Regions from separate parts of the Micromonospora sp. NPDC048063 genome, predicted to be linked through region 1. Evidence: riboswitches for the same ligand, from Rfam matches in the RefSeq annotation. Region 1 holds a riboswitch; the other holds the start of a gene.
What was found. Region 1 has a riboswitch for S-adenosylmethionine ahead of thrC (threonine synthase). Riboswitches for the same ligand answer to the same signal wherever they lie in the genome.
Positions count from the first base shown of each region.

Region 2: it holds a riboswitch for S-adenosylmethionine, as region 1 does, so the genes downstream of both, ACGFZ2_RS16185 (ABC transporter substrate-binding protein) here and thrC (threonine synthase) in region 1, are expected to answer to the same signal.

Region 1 is NZ_JBIDBG010000011.1:80,560-88,802, reverse strand. Features, by position in the region: gene ACGFZ2_RS24460 (LysR family transcriptional regulator) at 1-840, shown strand, start outside; gene thrC (threonine synthase) at 868-2,154, opposite strand; SAM riboswitch class I at 2,165-2,300, opposite strand; gene ACGFZ2_RS24450 (hypothetical protein) at 2,581-3,312, shown strand; gene ACGFZ2_RS24445 (hypothetical protein) at 3,398-4,321, opposite strand; gene ACGFZ2_RS24440 (DUF4232 domain-containing protein) at 5,191-5,577, shown strand; gene ACGFZ2_RS24435 (ABC transporter permease) at 5,590-6,465, opposite strand; gene ACGFZ2_RS24430 (alpha/beta fold hydrolase) at 6,462-8,243, opposite strand, start outside.
Region 2 is NZ_JBIDBG010000005.1:246,760-255,002, forward strand. Features, by position in the region: gene ACGFZ2_RS16160 (glycogen debranching N-terminal domain-containing protein) at 1-213, opposite strand, end outside; gene ACGFZ2_RS16165 (VOC family protein) at 516-929, opposite strand; gene ACGFZ2_RS16170 (N-acetylmuramoyl-L-alanine amidase) at 1,049-2,179, opposite strand; gene ACGFZ2_RS16175 (amino acid ABC transporter ATP-binding protein) at 2,711-3,454, opposite strand; gene ACGFZ2_RS16180 (amino acid ABC transporter permease) at 3,451-4,230, opposite strand; gene ACGFZ2_RS16185 (ABC transporter substrate-binding protein) at 4,272-5,126, opposite strand; SAM riboswitch class IV at 5,394-5,505, opposite strand; gene ACGFZ2_RS16190 (proprotein convertase P-domain-containing protein) at 5,958-8,186, opposite strand.

The DNA of each region.
Region 1 (8,243 bases):
CGGGAGCCGGCGGGCGTCCGGCTCACCGAGGCCGGATCCGCGCTGCTCGAACCGGCCCAGCGGGCCGTGGTCGGGGTCGCCGACGGCGTACGGGCGGCCCGGGACACCGTCGGCACCGGCGACGGCACGCTACGCGTCGGCTTCAGCACCGGCGGGGCGGGCGACCTCATCGCGTCGATCCTGCCCGCCTGGCAGCGGGCCGCCCCCGAGGTACGGCTGGTCCTGCGCGAACTGACCGTGGGCGGGCTGTACACCGCCCTGCTGGCGGACCAGATCGACGTGGCGCTCACCCGGCTGCCGCTGGACCCCGAACGGCACGACTGGACGGTGCTGTTCGCCGAGCCCCGCGTCCTCGCGCTCAGCGCCCGGCATCCCCTGGCCGACGCCGGCGCGGCGGTGTCGCTGGCGGACGTGCTCACGCTGGCCATGCCCCGGATCGAGGACGTGCCGACGATCCGCGACTACTGGCTGCTCAACGACTACCGCGACGGCTGCCCGCCGCAGCAGCGCGGGGTGACGGTCACCTCGCCGGCGGAGATGGCGTACCTGATCCTCCAGGACCCGGCGGTGGTGGCCGTGGGCCCCCGCACGGCACGCGGGCTCTCGCCCCTCGCGGAGCTGCGCTTCGTGGAGCTGTCCGAGGTCGCCCCGGTGCCCTTCGTCGCGGCCGCCCGGCGGCACGACCGCCGTGCCGCCGTGCTCGCCTTCCGTCAGGTCGCCGCGACGGTCGCGCGCCACCTGCACGGCGCGACCACGCCGGCCGGTGGCAGACCGGACCGGGTGGCCGGCGTCGGGGCGAGTCGCGCGACCGGTGCCGGGGCGGGCCGGGCCGGCGGCTGAGCCGCGAACGGTCACCGGCCTCGGACCTCAGCCGAGGAGGCCGGCGTCGCGGGCGGCACGCAGCGAGGGCCTGATGCGGTGGGTGGGGCCGGCCTGGGCGGCGATCGCGTCGAGGGTCTTGAGCCCCTCACCGGTGTTGAAGACGACGGTCTCCGCGGTCGGGTCGAGCCGGCCGGACTCGACCAGCTTGCGCAGCACCGCCACCGTCACCCCGCCGGCGGTCTCGGCGAACACGCCGGTGGTGCGGGCCAGCAGCCGGATGCCGGCGCGGATCTCGTCGTCGTCGACGTACTCCATCCAGCCCCCGGTGCGGCGCACCGCCTCCAACGCGTAGAGGCCGGCGGCCGGATCGCCGATGTTCAGCGACTTGGCGATGCCCGTCGGCTTGACCGGGGTGATCGTGTCGGTGTCGGCGTGCAGGGCGGCGGCGATCGGGTTGCAGCCGGCCGACTGGGCGCCGAAGACCTTCCAGCCGCCGGCCGGCGCCTCGACCAGGCCGATCTCGACCAGCTCGGCGAACGCCTTGTCGATCTTGGTGAGCAGCTCCCCGGAGGCCATCGGGATGACCACCTGGGCCGGGATCCGCCAGCCGAGCTGCTCGGCCACCTCGTAGCCGAGCGTCTTCGACCCCTCGGCGTAGTAGGGGCGGACGTTGACGTTGACGAACGCGGTGTCCTCGAACTCGTCCGTCTCCACCAGCTCGCCGCAGAGCCGGTTCACGTCGTCGTACGAGCCGTCGACGGCGACCAGCTCGCCGCCGTAGACGGCGGTCGTGACGACCTTGCCCTGCTCCAGGTCGCCGGGGATGAAGACCACCGACGGCGCCCCGGCGCGGGCGGCGTGCGCGGCGACCGAGTTGGCCAGGTTGCCGGTGGAGGCGCAGGCGTAGCGGCTGAAGCCGAGCGCCCGGGCGGCGGTCAGCGCGACCGAGACCACCCGGTCCTTGAACGAGTGGGTCGGGTTGCCGCTGTCGTCCTTGACCCAGAGCGGGGCGGTGATGCCCAGCTCGGCCGCGAGGTGCGGGGCGGCGACCAGCGGGGTGAAGCCCGGGTCGAGGGTGACCCTGGTCGCCGGGTCCTGGCCGGCGGGCAGCAGCGCGGCGTACCGCCAGATGTTCTGCGGACCGGCCTCGATCTGCTCCCGGGTGACCGTCGCCAGCGCGGCGGCGTCGTAGTCGACCTCCAGCGGGCCGAAACACTCGTAGCAGGCGTGCTGGGCGGCGAGCGGGTAGCGGGCCGAACAGGCGCGGCAGACCAGGGCGCGGGCGGGGCTGGCGGTGGTGTCGATGCCGGAGACGGCGAACGTCGACGTCATGTCGAGGGTCCTCTCATCTTTCCCCGCATCGCACCCTGCGGCGGGGACGGAATTGGCACCTGCCCCGCCGGTCGCTCAGCGGTGAGCGCGCGGGGTGGTTGCCGGGGCGTCGTCGGGCCGTATCCCTCAGCCCCTCTGGATGAGGTATGCAGTTGTACCTGCGAGTTTAAGCACCGACGCCGCCCGGATCGATGGCAGATCCCAGGATGTGAGCGATCCCGCAGTCGCCGCCGAGCCGCAGGGGCGGCCTCTCCTCGACGGTACGGATTCAGGCTGCCGCGGAGCGGGAACCGGCGGCGGGGCGCCGGGCGCGCAGCAGGGTGTCGCGCCCACCTGCCCGGACCGAACACGGCGACCAGCAGCGGTCGTGTGCCCCTGGCGCGCTCCCGTTACCTTGCAGGCACATTGACGGAAAGGAACGCGCGAATGCGTCGCAAGCTCGTCCCGGTGGTGGCGCTCTCCATGGCCTGCCTGCTGGCGGTGACCACCGCCTGCTCCGCGGGCAACCGGAAGAAGCGGGACCGGTCCGCCGACCGGCCCGCCAGCGCGAAGCGGGACGACGTCGACGCCGCCTGGGCGACCCCGACCCCCCGCCGCACCGGCGACCAGCTCACCTGCCTCGAACTGCGCAACACCCGGATCGGCAGCAGCCGGGTCCGCTACCGCGGGTACGCCGCCCCGATCCGCCTCGCCGCCGGTCGCTGGTCCGACCGGGACGGCACGACGGTGGAGTTGCAGCGGCCGTGCGCCATCGGCGACCTCGACGGCGACGGCGCGGGCGACGCGATCGGCGTGATCATGCTCGACGGCGGCGGCACCGGCCGCTTCTTCACCCTCGCCGCCTGGCGCAACGTCAAGGGCGAGCCGGACTACCAGGCCCAGGTCGACCTCGGCGACCGTACGCCGGTGGAGAGCATCAGCGTGCGCGACGGCAGGGCGACGGTGGTCTACCTGACCCGGCCCGCGGACGGCCCGACGGCCGAGCTGAGCATCCGGCGTACCGCCGTCTACCAGCTCAGGGGAACGACGCTGGCCGAGCTGAGCCACACCGACGCCCGGGTTGCCGACGCGTCCGACGACGGGGAAACCGTCGGCTCCGGCACCGCGCCAGACTCCCCCGACTCCCCCGACCGCAAGCGCAGGCCCCGTTCCCGCTGACGTCCCGCCGGGGGTCGTACCGGGCCCAGGACCGCGCCGGCCGATCCGCCGGCGCGGGCTCCGGTCGTACCGGGCGGGGGCCAGCTCAGCCTGGAACCGGCCGGTGGGCTGGTGGCCTCGGTAGCCGTATGGACCCGGTGGACGGGCAACCATGCTGACTCACCGCGCCGAGGCAGCCCCACCCCGAGGCCGGGGGACGCTCGAAGTACTGGACGGGCTGCGAGGGGATGGCCTCGGTGGTGAGCGTGCCGGTGCCGCTCGGGATGCGTTGCTCATGGGAGCCGGTAGTGTCGGTGTAGGAGGCGACGATGTGCCACTCGCAGGTGTGGGTGGACACCTCCGGCTGGATGCGGAAGGCCATGTTCGACTGACCGTTGCCCAGCTCGACGACGTTGCGGCGGAAGTACAGCTGACCCTCCTGCGGCTCGCCCTCGTCCAGGACGTACGGGCCGTGCGGCTTGTCCGTCGGCCCACCGGTCAGGTCCCACAGCAGCCCCTGCCGGGACTCCGCGCCCGCCGGCGGAAGGGTGACGACGGTCTGCGCCGTGGGTACGCGGCACGAGTCCTTGACGGCGGTCATGTTGTTGATCGTGAGTCCGGCGGCGCGATCGCTGTTCAGGTTCAGGTCGAACGTCTGGGCGTGACCGCGGTTCTCGTTGCCGTCCTCGAGCGGCGCCACATAGGACGCGTGCTCGACCACCCGGCCGCCGAGCGGCTTCAGGAACTCCCACACCTCTGACGCGTCGCCGTTCAGGGCGGTGAGGATGGCCTGCTCGCCTTCGGTCAGCGGCCGGTCGAGCAGCACACTGAAGGCCTCGGGCAGGTCCCGGTCGTAGTCGAGGGGAGTGACGGTGGACACGAACGCGGCCTGCTCACGGTCCACCGCCTTCTCAGCCTGCCTGTCCGAGCGGGCCCGCTCGGTGGCCGTCGACCGGTCCAGGAGGAAGTTCGCCTGGTAGGCGAACAGCACGCCGACCACGACGATGACGGCGGCGGCGGTCGCGTACACCGCGCGCTGCTTCGGCGAAAGCCCGCGAAACCCAGGCAGTCGCTCATCCGCCAGCACGGCCCAGGCTTTCGGCCCGGGCGCCCGCCCGGACGGCTGCTCCGGTGGCGGTGCGGACGGCGGCGCGGGCGACGGCGCAGCCGCCGGCACGGACGGCGGCGCGGGCGACGGCGCAGCCGCCGGCACGGACGGCGGCGCAGGTGGCGACACGGACGGCGGCGCAGGTGGCGACACGGAGCGGGACGTGGACGGCTCAGCCGGTGGCACGGGCGACGGCTCGGCGGGCGGCTCAGGCTGCGGCACGGCGGGCGAGGTGGGCATACCCGATTCTCACTCACCGGCGCCATGCCCTTACGGACCGCTCGGCGCCGCCTGGGTCCGCACACCGATCACCTCGCCCAAGTTGGGACGGGTGATGTCGTAGACGATTCAGCTCGACAGGCACCGCGCGGGTGGCCCGGTCCGGCCGGTCCCTCAGGTGGGGCAGCTCGACAGCACCGCCGGACCCTCCGCCGGCCGGGTGTCCGAGGCTCGGCGACGCACCGGTGCGATGATCAGGCGATGGCGACCCCCGCGCACCGACCCGTACCGTGCTCGCGCGGTGGAGTTCCAGGACCGGCACGGGCGCTCGGGGTCGCGATGGCCGGCCTCGTCCTGCTCGGCGCCTGCTCCCCGGCGACCGAACCGCCGTCGGCCGATCCGGCACCGAGCAGGATGCCGAGAGCGGGCGCGCCAACGCCGAATTCCGGGGGCGCCCCCGCCGCCGAGTGCCCGGAATCCGGCGTTCGGATCAGTTCGCCGGGCTCCAACGCCGCGATGGGTCTGCGGGCCTCGGGCTGGAGCTGGTCAACTGCGGCACGGAGCCCTACCCGTTGAACGGCTACCCGGCGCTGCGTCTGCACGACGGCGACGGCAACCCGATACCGGTCCGGGTGGTCAACGGGGCCAAGGAGATCACGCCGGGCTTCGACGCCCCGTCCCGACCGCTGACCCTGCGGCCCGGCGAACGGGCCGGGGCCGCCGTGCTCTGGCGCAACCTGGTCACCGACCCGACGGTCGTCGCCACCAACGGCGAGCGCCTGGAGGTCGCGCCCGCCGCCGGCCGGCCCGCGCAGGTCGTCGACCTGGACGGACCGATCGATCTCGGCAACACGGGCCGGATCGGGGTCAGCGCCTGGAAGAAGATGGCGACCGACCCGACGCCGACCCGGCCGGTGCCGGGCACCTCGGCGCCGAGCAGCTCCATGCCGCTGCCGTGAGTGTCCGGTGCCTCAGCTGGTGACGTCCTTGCGGGTGAAGCGCCAGAAGGCGAGGCCCCAGAACAGCGTCGCGTAGCTGATCGCGGAGATCGCGCCGCGTACCACGTCGTCGGTCTGCACCGGCGTCGACAGCAGCCCCAGCCAGGCGTTGGCGTAGTGGGTCGGCAGGAACGCGCGCAGCGCGCCGAGCGCGGTGATCTGGTCGAGGATGCTGGAGAGGATCCAGAGCAGCACCGCGCCGCCGACCGCGCCGAGCGCGGCGTCCGTGACCACCGACAGCAGGAACGCCAGGCCGGCCACCACCAGGAGTACGACGGCCAGGTAGCCGAGCACGCCCAGCAGCCGCAGCAGTCCCTCCCCCGGTTCGAGCTGGGCGGCGACGGTGCTGCGCAGCGGCTCCCACCCGTAGCGCAGCGTGCCGATCAGCAGGGCCGTGCCGGCGAGCAGCGCCAGCGCCAGCGCCGAGTAGACGAGCGCGACCAGCAGCTTCACCGTCAGCAGCCGGGCCCGGGGCACCGGCACCGCTAGCAGGTAGCGCAGGCTGCCCCAGCTCGCCTCGCTGGCCACCGTGTCGCCGCAGAACAGCGCCACCACCACGACCAGCAGGAACGACGCCGAGACGAAGATGGTGAACAGGGTGAAATTCAGCCCGCCCGAGGTGGCGAACTCGACCAGGCTGCCGAACTCCCCGCGCCCGTTGTCGTCGTCGTCGCCCGTGTCGAACTGGAAGGCGATCAGGATGATCAGCGGCAGCAGCACCATGAACCCGAGCGCGAGCTGCGTACGCCGCCGGGATGCCTGCCGCCGGAATTCGGCGCCGAACGGCAGGGTGGCCGACGGCCGGTAACCCGCCGCCGCGCCCACCGTGGGTGACGTCCCCGCCATCATCGGTCCCCGCTTCCCCGAGAGTTCTCACCGACCAGGGCGAGGAACGCGTCCTCCAGGCGGCGCCGCGGCACCACCCGGTCCACCCCGATGCCGGCCCGGACCAGCTCGGCGACCACCTCGCTGCGGGCGGTCCCGTTGGTGTCCACCACGAGCTGGCCCTCGCCGTCGGGAAGCACCCGCACCCCGTGCAGGCCGTCCAGCACCGCGCGGGCGGCCGCTGGGTCGGTCACGTCGAAGAGCACGCTGGGCGACTCGCCCACGATCTCCTCGACCGGGCCCGAGGCGACGATGCGGCCCTTGTTCACCACCACCGCGTGCGTGCAGGTCTGCTCCACCTCGGCGAGCAGGTGGCTGGAGACCAGCACCGCGCGGCCGTCGGTGGCGTAGCGCTGGAGCACCCGGCGCATCTCCGCGATCTGCGGCGGGTCGAGCCCGTCGGTCGGCTCGTCGAGCACCAGCAGCTCGGGCAGGCCCAGCATGGCCTGCGCGATGGCGAGGCGCTGCTTCATGCCGTGGCTGTAGTTCTTGATCCTGCGGTGCACGGAGTCGCCCAGGCCGGCGATCTCCAGGGCCTCGTCGAAGTGCGCGTCCTCGGCCGGCCGCCCGGTGGCCCGCCAGTACGCCCTCAGGTTCTCCAGGCCGGACAGGTGCGGCAGGAATCCCGGCCCCTCGACCAGCGCGCCGATCCTGGACAGCACCGGCGAGCCGGGTACCAGCCGGTGCCCGAAGACGTAGATCTCGCCGGCCGTGGGCTGGGTCAGCCCCATCAGCACCCGCAGCGTGGTGGTCTTGCCGGCGCCGTTGGGGCCGAGCAGGCCGACGACCTGGCCGGGGTGCACCTCGAAGTCCACGTTGGAGACGGCGACGAAGCCGTCCGCGTACTCCTTGCGGAGCTGCCGCACGGCGAGCGGGACGCCCGCGTACGCCGGGTGGACGGAGCTGTCCTGGCGGCGGTGTCGGCGCCGCGCCACGGTCACGACCGCGACGAGCCCGACCGCGATCGCGGCGACCAGCCCGACCAGCACCCAGCGCCACACCGTGGCGGCGGTGGGGATCGGCTCGCCGGCGACGGTCGGCAGGCCGACCGCGCCGCCGGCCGCGACGGTGTGGACGGTGGGCTCGACCGGCGTGGCGTACGCCTGGTCGGAGGTCGCCACCACGACGCGCAGCCGGTGTCCCGCCTCGACGCGACGGACGATCGCCGGCAGCGTGACGGTGACCGGCTGCGCCGCCTCGATCTCGCGCGGCAGGCCGGTGAGCCGGACCGGGGCGACCAGGCCGTTGGGCAGGGTGGCCGCGCCGTTGGGTTCGACGTCGTAGAGCTTGACGAAGAGCACCGCCTCGCCGGTCGGCGACGCCGCCCGGATGTCCACGGTCGGCGCGCCCACCACGTCCACCGCCTCGGTCAGCGGCTCCGACTCGAACCGGGCGTGCTGGCCGGGGATGTCCCCGGCGACGCCGCCGAGCAGGGACGACAACTCGCCGGCGAAGGGCACCGAGGAGATGGCGGCGGGGTTACCGGCCGGCGGGTTGGCGACCGGCTGGGCCGGGCCGGCCACCGGAACGTCGCGGCGGGCCGTGCCGGCGACGCCCGGGTAGTCGGCGGTGCGGTAGCCGGTGGCCACCAGGCCCCGGTCGAGGGCGTCGAAGCCGGCGATGCGGGACCAGGTGAAGTCGGCCCCCGGGGCCTCGCCCTCACCCTTGACGTAGTGGTCGAGCCACTGCACGGTCAGGAACTTCACCCGGTCCGAGTCGGTCCGCGGGCCCTCGCCGCCGTC
Region 2 (8,243 bases), on a different contig from region 1:
GGCGTGGCCGGCCACGTTGGCCGTGCTGAACGGCACCGGCTCGCGGCCGTCCACGGCGAGGCGCTCCGTGCTGAGCACCCGGGTGTTGCGCGCGAAGAAGCCCTGCGGGTCGGCGCCGGTGATCCGGCCGCGCACGTCGGTGACCAGCGTGCTCCAGCCGCTCGCCACGTAGAGCAGATCCGGTCGGACCCGCAGGTTCCGGACGCCGCTCATCGGTCCGGCGGCCGGCGTGGCACCGGCGTCCGGGGCGGCCGCGGCCGGCGGGACCTCCCGCGGCCGGAGAGGGTCCCGCCGGGGCGGGCGGCCGGCGGGCGCGGCGGCGTCGCGCGGGCGGCGGGGGTCCCGGCGGCAGGCGCGCTCGGCGGCGTCGACGGCATCGGTGCACCCCCTGACCGGCGGCTGCGGGCCCGGGCGCGCCGGTGCGCGCCGCGGACCCGTCGGACAGCGGTCGGTACCCGGTCGCGCCGCCGGTACACCTCCGGCCGGCCCGCCGGGCCGCGGGAGCGCTCCCGAGGTCAGCGCTGGGGCTGGCCGATGTCCACCATCCAGCGGGTGCCGAAGCGGTCGACGCACATGCCGAACTCGTCGCCCCACATCTGCTTCTCCAGCGGCATGGTCACCGTGCCGCCGTCGGCGAGCTTCTCCCAGTAGCCGCGCAGCTCGTCGGCGTCGTCGCCGCTGAGGCTGACGGCGACGTTGTTGCCCGGATCGTGCTCCATCCCCGGCGCGGTGTCCGAGGCCATCAGGGTGTAGCCCCGGTCGGTCTCCAACATCGCATGCATGATCTTGTCGGTCAGCGCGGGATCGTCGGTGCCGAACTCGCCGAAGGTGCTCATCGACAGTGAGCCGCCGAACACACGCTGGTAGAACTCCATCGCCTCCCGTGCGGTGCCCGGAAAGCTGATGTACGGGTTGAGCCGAGACGCCACAGCACCCTCCTCCGGTCGTGAAGGCGTCATCGTCGCAGATCAGGGGCCGGGTGTGGACGAGGCGCGCCCGCGTTCCGCGGCCCGTGGGAGCGGGAGGTCGTCCCACGGGCCGCGGGCGGTCAGTGCCGGAAGGAGTGGCGCACGACGCCGCCGACGAGGACGCACCACGTGTTGGTGGTGAGCTTGCCGTTGCGCGGCAGGCCGTGCAGCGCCTGGAGATCCTGGACGGCCTTCTTGGTGGCGTGGTCGTACTCGCCGGTGACGGCGACGTCCGCCCACCCCTTGAAGTTGAGCATGAACTGGGCGGCGCTGACCGGGATGCCGGCGGCGTCCTTGTCGAGCTCCGGCGCCAGCGTCTCCCAGGTCGGCGCGGTGAGGGTGGCGTCGACGTCGACCGGGATGCCGTTGCGGTACTGCCAGTCCTGCACGGCCGCGACGGTGGCGGCGTCGAAGACGCTGTTGACCGGCACGGTGTAGCCGCGGTGGGCCAGCAGGTACTGCACGACCCGCACCGACGGCGAGCCGACGAACCGCCACAGGTCCGGCCAGCGGCGGGCCGGCACGTCCGCCAGATCGGTGTCGAGCGCCTCGAACACCCGGCGGCGCAGGACCGGGAACTGCCGGTAGAAGGCGGCGCCGGGGCACTGCGTGGTGCGGAAGTCCCAGTGCCCGAAGATGTCGTGGGCGTGCAGACCGTACTGCCGGCAGATGGTCGTGCAGAGCTTGACCAGCGAGTCCAGCAACGCCTCCGGCGGCGTCTCGGTGACGTACGTGCCCTCGTTCTCGATGCCGATCGCCCGGCCGTTCTCGCCCGGACAGTGCGCCGAGATCATCTGCCGGTCGCCGGCCTGCAGCCGCTCCAGGCTGCCCCGGCGCCCCTCCATGACGTATCCACCGCGGCTGACGGTGAAGTGCTGGCCGGTGTCGGACCAGCGGTTGCCGTCCATGTGCAGGTCCTGGCAGTCGCGGGCCAGCTTGATCGCCTGCGCCTCTGAGTAGTCGGTGACGTTCGGGAACGCCATGTGGTGCACGATGATCTTGTTGGTGGGGATGGCGCTGACCGACAGCGGGTCCGCCGGCGGACGCGCGCCCCACTCGTCGCAGCTGTAGATCCAGTCCAGGTCGGCGCCGGGGTCCGCCTGCGCGGCGGCGGGGAAGGCGAGTTCGCTTCCGACGACCGCGACCGTGGCGGCGCCGAGGCCGGCCCGCAGCAGGGTCCGACGGTCCAGTTCGGAGTGGTCGAGGTGCATGGCATCTCCTGTGCGGCCGGGTCGGGGGTGGGAAGGGGTGCGTGAAAGGAAACTCCAGTGGCCGCCTGTGTTGTGGAAGATATTGCCCAGACCTCCGCCGCTGGTCAATAAGGAGCCGCCCGGCCGTCCGGGTGACCGTCCGTGCCGAGGTCGAGGATCACGGGCAGCGACGCGCAGGTGGCCGTGGGTCGTCGGGTTCCGACAACGGAGGCTTCGGCCGGTGAACGAGCCGGCTGCCCGGACCGACGACAGCGCGGACCGTCAGGAGGCGTCACCAGGCAGCGTAGACCGGTACGGGCGGATCCGCGGCGCGAACCGGCGTCCGACGATCCTCCGAGAGGGACGGTCCGCCGACGGTCGGGTGATCGGGCCGCACCGAGCGGGGGGCTACCGCACAGCGGCGTGCCCGCGATACTCGTTCGGCACCGGACCGCGTGCATTCACGGAAGATGCGCCTCAGACGGCCGCATGCCCGTTGTCCCAGTTCCCGGCGGCGCCGGTGGTGCTCCTCGGTGGGGACGTCGCGGCGGGTCAGAGCACCTGGGAGAGGAAGCGGCGCAGCCGGGGGTGCTCCGCCCCCTCGAAGATCGCGGCCGGTTCGCCGGCCTCCAGCACCACGCCGCGATCCATGAACGCGACGGTGTCGGCGACCTCGCGGGCGAAGCCCATCTCGTGGGTGACCACCACCATCGTCATGCCGCCGGCGGACAGCTCGGCCATCAGCCCCAGCACCCCCTTGACCAGCTCCGGGTCCAGAGCCGAGGTCGCCTCGTCGAAGAGCATCACCTGCGGCCGCAACGCCAGCGCGCGGGCGATCGCGACCCGCTGCTGCTGCCCGCCCGACAGGTGCGCCGGCCGGGCGTCGGCCTTGGCCGCGAGCCCCACCAGCTCCAGGTGGTCGCGGGCGACCGCCGCCGCCTCGTCCTCACCAAGCTTCCTGATCCGGCGCAGCGCGAGGGTGATGTTGCGCAGCACGCTCATGTGCGGGAAGAGGTTGAACTGCTGGAAGACCATGCCGACCCGCTGCCGCAGGGCATCCGGGTCGTCGCCCAGCACGCTGCGCCCGTCGAGCAGCACGTCGCCCCGATCGGGCTCGATGAGCCGGTTGATGGCGCGCAGAAGCGTGGACTTGCCCGAGCCGGACGGGCCGATCACGCAGGCCGTCGCGCCCCGCGCGACGTCCAGGTCCACGCCGCGCAGCACCCGGTGCGACCCGAAGGCCAGGTGCACGTCGCGGACGCTCAGGCTCACCGAGGTCGTCGTGTCGATGCTCATCGCTGGTTTCCTCCCGCCGCCCCCGGCAGCGCCAGGTCGAGGTCGTCGTCGGCGTCGGCGGGCGCGGCGGCCTGCCGGCCGTGCCGCAGCCGCCGGTCGATCCAGTTCACGACGTGGGTCAGCGGCACGGTCAGCGCCAGGTAGAACAGGCCGGCCAGCAGCAGCGCCGACTGGTTGCCGGTGTTCGCCGCGTAGTCCTGCCCGATCCGGAACAGCTCCCGCTGGCTGGCCAGCAGGCCGAGGAAGTAGACCAGGCTGGAGTCCTTGATCAGCGCGATCAGCTGGTTCACCCAGGCCGGCAGCACCCGGCGGATGCCCTGCGGCACGATCACCAGGCGCATCGCCTCGCCCCAGGACAGGCCCAGCGCCCGGGCCCCCTCCAGCTGGGCGGCCTCCACCGACTGGATGCCGGAGCGGAAGATCTCGCCGATGTAGGCCGCCGCGATCAGCGACAGCGCCAGGATGCCCAGGGGATACGGGTTGGGGCCCCACACCTCCATGCCCAGCGGCGCCAGACCGACGCCGATGAGCAGGATGGTCGCCGCGGCCGGCAGGCCGCGGAAAACGTCGGTGTAGACCCGCGCCGGCCAGCGCAACCATCGGGTACGCGAGATGCCGGCGACGGCCAGCCCCATGCCCAGCACCGAGCCGAGCAGGGCGGCGGAGATCGCGAGGATCAGCGTGTTGGGCAGCCCGACCGTCAGCATCTCGGGCAGCGCCTCGCGCATGGAGTCCCAGTCGAAGAAGGTCTCCCACAGGGTGCTCAACGGATCCATCGTGTTCTCCTACCGTCCCGCTCGCTCGTCGTCCGTACGTGTCAGGAGGCGGCCGAGGCCGACGGCACCGGGACGGTGCCGCTGCCCGGCTTGAAGTCGGCGGGGATCGGGCGGCCCGGGTAGTACTGGGCCTGCAGGCGGCTCCACGTGCCGTCGGCGATCACCTCGTCGAGGCCCTTGTTCAGCGCCTCGCGCAGCTTGTCGTTGCCCTTGGCGAACGCGTACGCCGTCGGGGCCGGGCTGAGCAGCTTCCCCGCCACCTTGATCTTGCCGTTGCTGTCGGCGGCCGACTTGTCGCCGATCTCGGCGGGGGCGATCCAGGCGTCGGCGGTGCCGGCCTTGAGCTGGTTGATCGCGCCGTTGTAGTCGGGCACCCGGACCGGGTCGAGGCCCTCGCCGGTCGCGTAGTCGTCCTGGACGGTGCCCTGCACGACCACGACCCGCTTGCCGGCGAGCTGGTCGAAACCGGTGATCGACGAATTGGCCGGCACGTCGAGCCCGAAGTGGCCGAAATCGTAGCCGTTGCCGAAGTCGACGGTCTTCTTGCGGGCCTCGGTGATGGTGATCGAGGAGCTGCCGACGTCGAACTTGCGGTTGTTGACCTGCGAGAGCAGCGCGGAGAAGTCCGTCCCGACGAACTCGACCTTCAGGCCGACCTTCGCGGCGACCGCGGTGAGCAGGTCGTTGTCGAAGCCGGTGAACTTGCCGTCCTTGAGGTAGACGTTCGGCGGGGCGTCGGTGAGCGTGCCGGTGCGCAGCACACCCGGCTGGAGCAGGTTGTACGGGTTGTCGGTCGCCTCGGACGCGTCGTCGCCGCAGGCGGTCAGGGCGGTGGCGGCGAGGACGGCGGCGACGCCGAGGGCGGCGGCGCGGGTGAGGGCGGGAAGGAATCGCACAGGTGTCTCCGAAAGGGGTCTCCGACGGCGGGCACGGGCGTGCGTCGCCGGCGGTGCGCCCGGTGGGCGTACCGCTGGGGTGGTCCTGGGAAGGGGGTCTGGTGCGTGGCTAGCGCGGGTCGCCGGGGCGACACGAGGCGCTGCAGACCCGCATCATGTCGACGTGGCGGCGCCGGGTCAGGGGCGGCGTCGGGGCCGCGGCGCGGACCGTCGGTACGCAGATGCGGAAGGACATGGCTCTCCTCGGTCGTTGCTGACCTGGGAACCAGGCCACGCTTGCACCGGAGCTGCTCCGGTGCCTGGTCTTCACCCGGGGCACCCCTGCGCGGACGAGGGTTGCCGGCCAGCGAGCCGGGGCTTGACGCTGGCGCTCATGACCTGCCGACGAGGCTAGCAGCCCCCCGTGGTGGCGCGTCCAGCCGCTATGACCACCCTCACGTGGCGCCGCCCGGCGCGAGCGGAGACGCTGCCGACCCAGGCGGCGACCGGCGGCGAATTGAGGCTGACCCCGACGCCGAGCCCGGTGGCGAACCCACGCCGAACCCGGGGCCGAACCGGCGGGCTCGGTTCCGGGCGGTCACTCCTCGATCGCGCCGCCCACGTGCCGCGGGTGCTGCCGGACGGTGTAGCCGGGGGTCGGTGGCGCGGCGGGCGAGGTGGTCGGCGAACCCGGTCTGCTCGCGCAGCGTCTTCGAAGAACTTCGCCTTGAGTCCAGCAGAAACGGACACGGTCCTCGCAACTCCCAGAAGGTCTGGGTGTTGCGAGGACCGCTAGATCCCGAGGTTCAGCCGGGGTCCCGGTGTGGGGGTGCGCTGGTGGCGCCGTTGCCGCTAGAGCGTCAGCGTCCAGGTGTTGAGGTAGCCGGTGTCGCCGGAGGCGGCGTCCTGCACCCGCAGCTTCCAGGTGCCGTTACGGGCCTCGGAGGAGAGGTTGACGGTGTAGGTCTGGTTGATGTTGTCGGTCGAGCCGCCGGTGCGGTTGTGCAGGGTGTAGGCGGTGCCGTCGGGGGCGATGAGGGTGACGACGAGGTCACCGATGTAGGTGTGGACGATGTTCACGGCGACGGTGCTTGCGGTGGAGGCGTTGCCGGAGCAGCCGCTGATGGTGATCGAGCTTTCCACCGTGGTGTTGTCGCCGATGCTGACGTCGGTGCCGTTCGTGCCGGTGCAGCCCGGGGGCGTCCCGCCGACCAGGTTGAGCGTCCAGGTGTTGAGGTAGCCGGTGTCGCCGGAGGCGGCGTCCTGCACCCGCAGCTTCCAGGTGCCGTTGGCGGCCTCGCTGGAGAGGTTGACGGTGTAGGTCTGGTTGATGTTGTCGGTCGAGCCGCCGCTGCGGTTGTGCAGGGTGTAGGCGGTGCCGTCGGGGGCGACGAGGCTGACGACGAGGTCACCGATGTAGGTGTGGACGATGTTCACGGCGACGGTGCTGGTGGCGGAGGCGTTGCCGGAGCACCCGCTGATGGTGATCGAGCTTTCCACCGTGGTGTTGTCGCCGATGCTGACGTCGGTGCCGTTGGTCTGCGAGCAGCCGGGCGGCCCGTTGACCGTCAACGTGTACGACGCGGTCTGGGTGGTGACCGTGCCGGTGCCGGTGACGGTCACCGGGTAGGTGCCCGGCGCGGTGGTGCCGGTGGTGGAGATGGTCATCGTGGCGGAGTTGCCGGAGGTGACCGACGCCGGGCTGAAGCTCGCCGTGGCCCCGGCGGGCAGGCCGTTGGCGGAGAACGTCACGTTCTGCGCGCTGCCGACCGTGGTGGTGGTGCCGACGGTCGCGGTGACCGAGCTGCCCGGGTTGACCGTTCCGGAGGTGGGCGACACCGACATGGCGAAGTCCTGCGTCGGCGTGCTGATGTTGCCGACGTAGAGCAGCTTGTTCGGTGAGCCGGTGCCCGGGTTGGTGACCTTGCCGTTGGTCGCGTCGTTGACGAGCTTGTCGCGGACCTGCTGCGGGGTGTACGACGGGTTGGCGGCGAGGACCAGCGCGGCCGCGCCGGCCACGTGCGGCGTGGCCATCGACGTGCCGCTGATGGTGTTGGTGGCGCTGTCGCCGGTGTGCCACGCCGAGGTGATCGACGAGCCCGGGGCGAAGATGTCCAGGCAGGTGCCGATGTTGGAGTAGTCCGCCCGGGCGTCGGTGCTGGTGGTCGCCCCCACGGTGATCGCGTTGGGGGTGCTGGCCGGCGAGACGCCGCAGGCGTCGGCGGAGTAGTCGTTGCCGGCCGCGATGGCGTAGCTGACGCCGTCGGCGATGGAGGCCGTCACCGCGTCGTTGACGGCCTGGTCCTTCCCGCCGCCGAGGCTCATGTTGGCCACCGCCAGCTCGCCGGGGTCGTGGTCGCCGGTGACCCAGTCGATGCCCGCGATCACCCCGGCGTACGTGCCGCTGCCCCCACAGTCGAGGACCCGGACGCCGACCAGGGTGGCGTTCTTGGCCATGCCGTACGCGGTGCCGCCCACAGTGCCCGCGACGTGGGTGCCGTGGCCGTTGCAGTCGTCGGCCGCGCCGCCGTCGACCGAGTCGAAACCGGTGACCGCGCGGCCACCGAAGTCGCTGTGCGAGAACCGGATGCCGGTGTCGATGATGTACGCCCGGACGCCGGAGCCGCCGTTCGGGTAGGTGTAGGAGTTGTTCAACGGCAGGTCGCGCTGGTCACTGCGGTCCAGGCCCCACGACGGGGTGGGGCTCTGCGTACCGGAGATCCGCACGACGTGGTTCTGCTGGACGTACTTCACCGACGGGTCGGCGGCCAACCGCCGGGCCTGCGCGGCGGACATCCGGGCCTCGAACCCGCGCACCGTGTGCTGGAAGGTCCGGGCGACGGTGCCGTCGTGCCGACTGGCCAGGGCGCGGGCGTTGCCCGTGACCTCGGCCCGGGTCACCGCGGTGTCCTTGAACACCACGATGTACGAGCCGGAGACCGCGGTGGCGCCGCCGGCCTGGAGGATCTGCCCCTCGGCGGGAGCGGCGGTCGCTGGGGTGCCGAACGCCACCGCGGCGGTGACCGCGGCTGTTGCGACGCCCAGACGCCAGTGGCGCCTGGACAGGCGGGGGAGTGTCATCGGTCGTCCCTCTCCTGACGCCGGATCCCGTGCGGGGGGTGGTGCGGAGATCCGGGA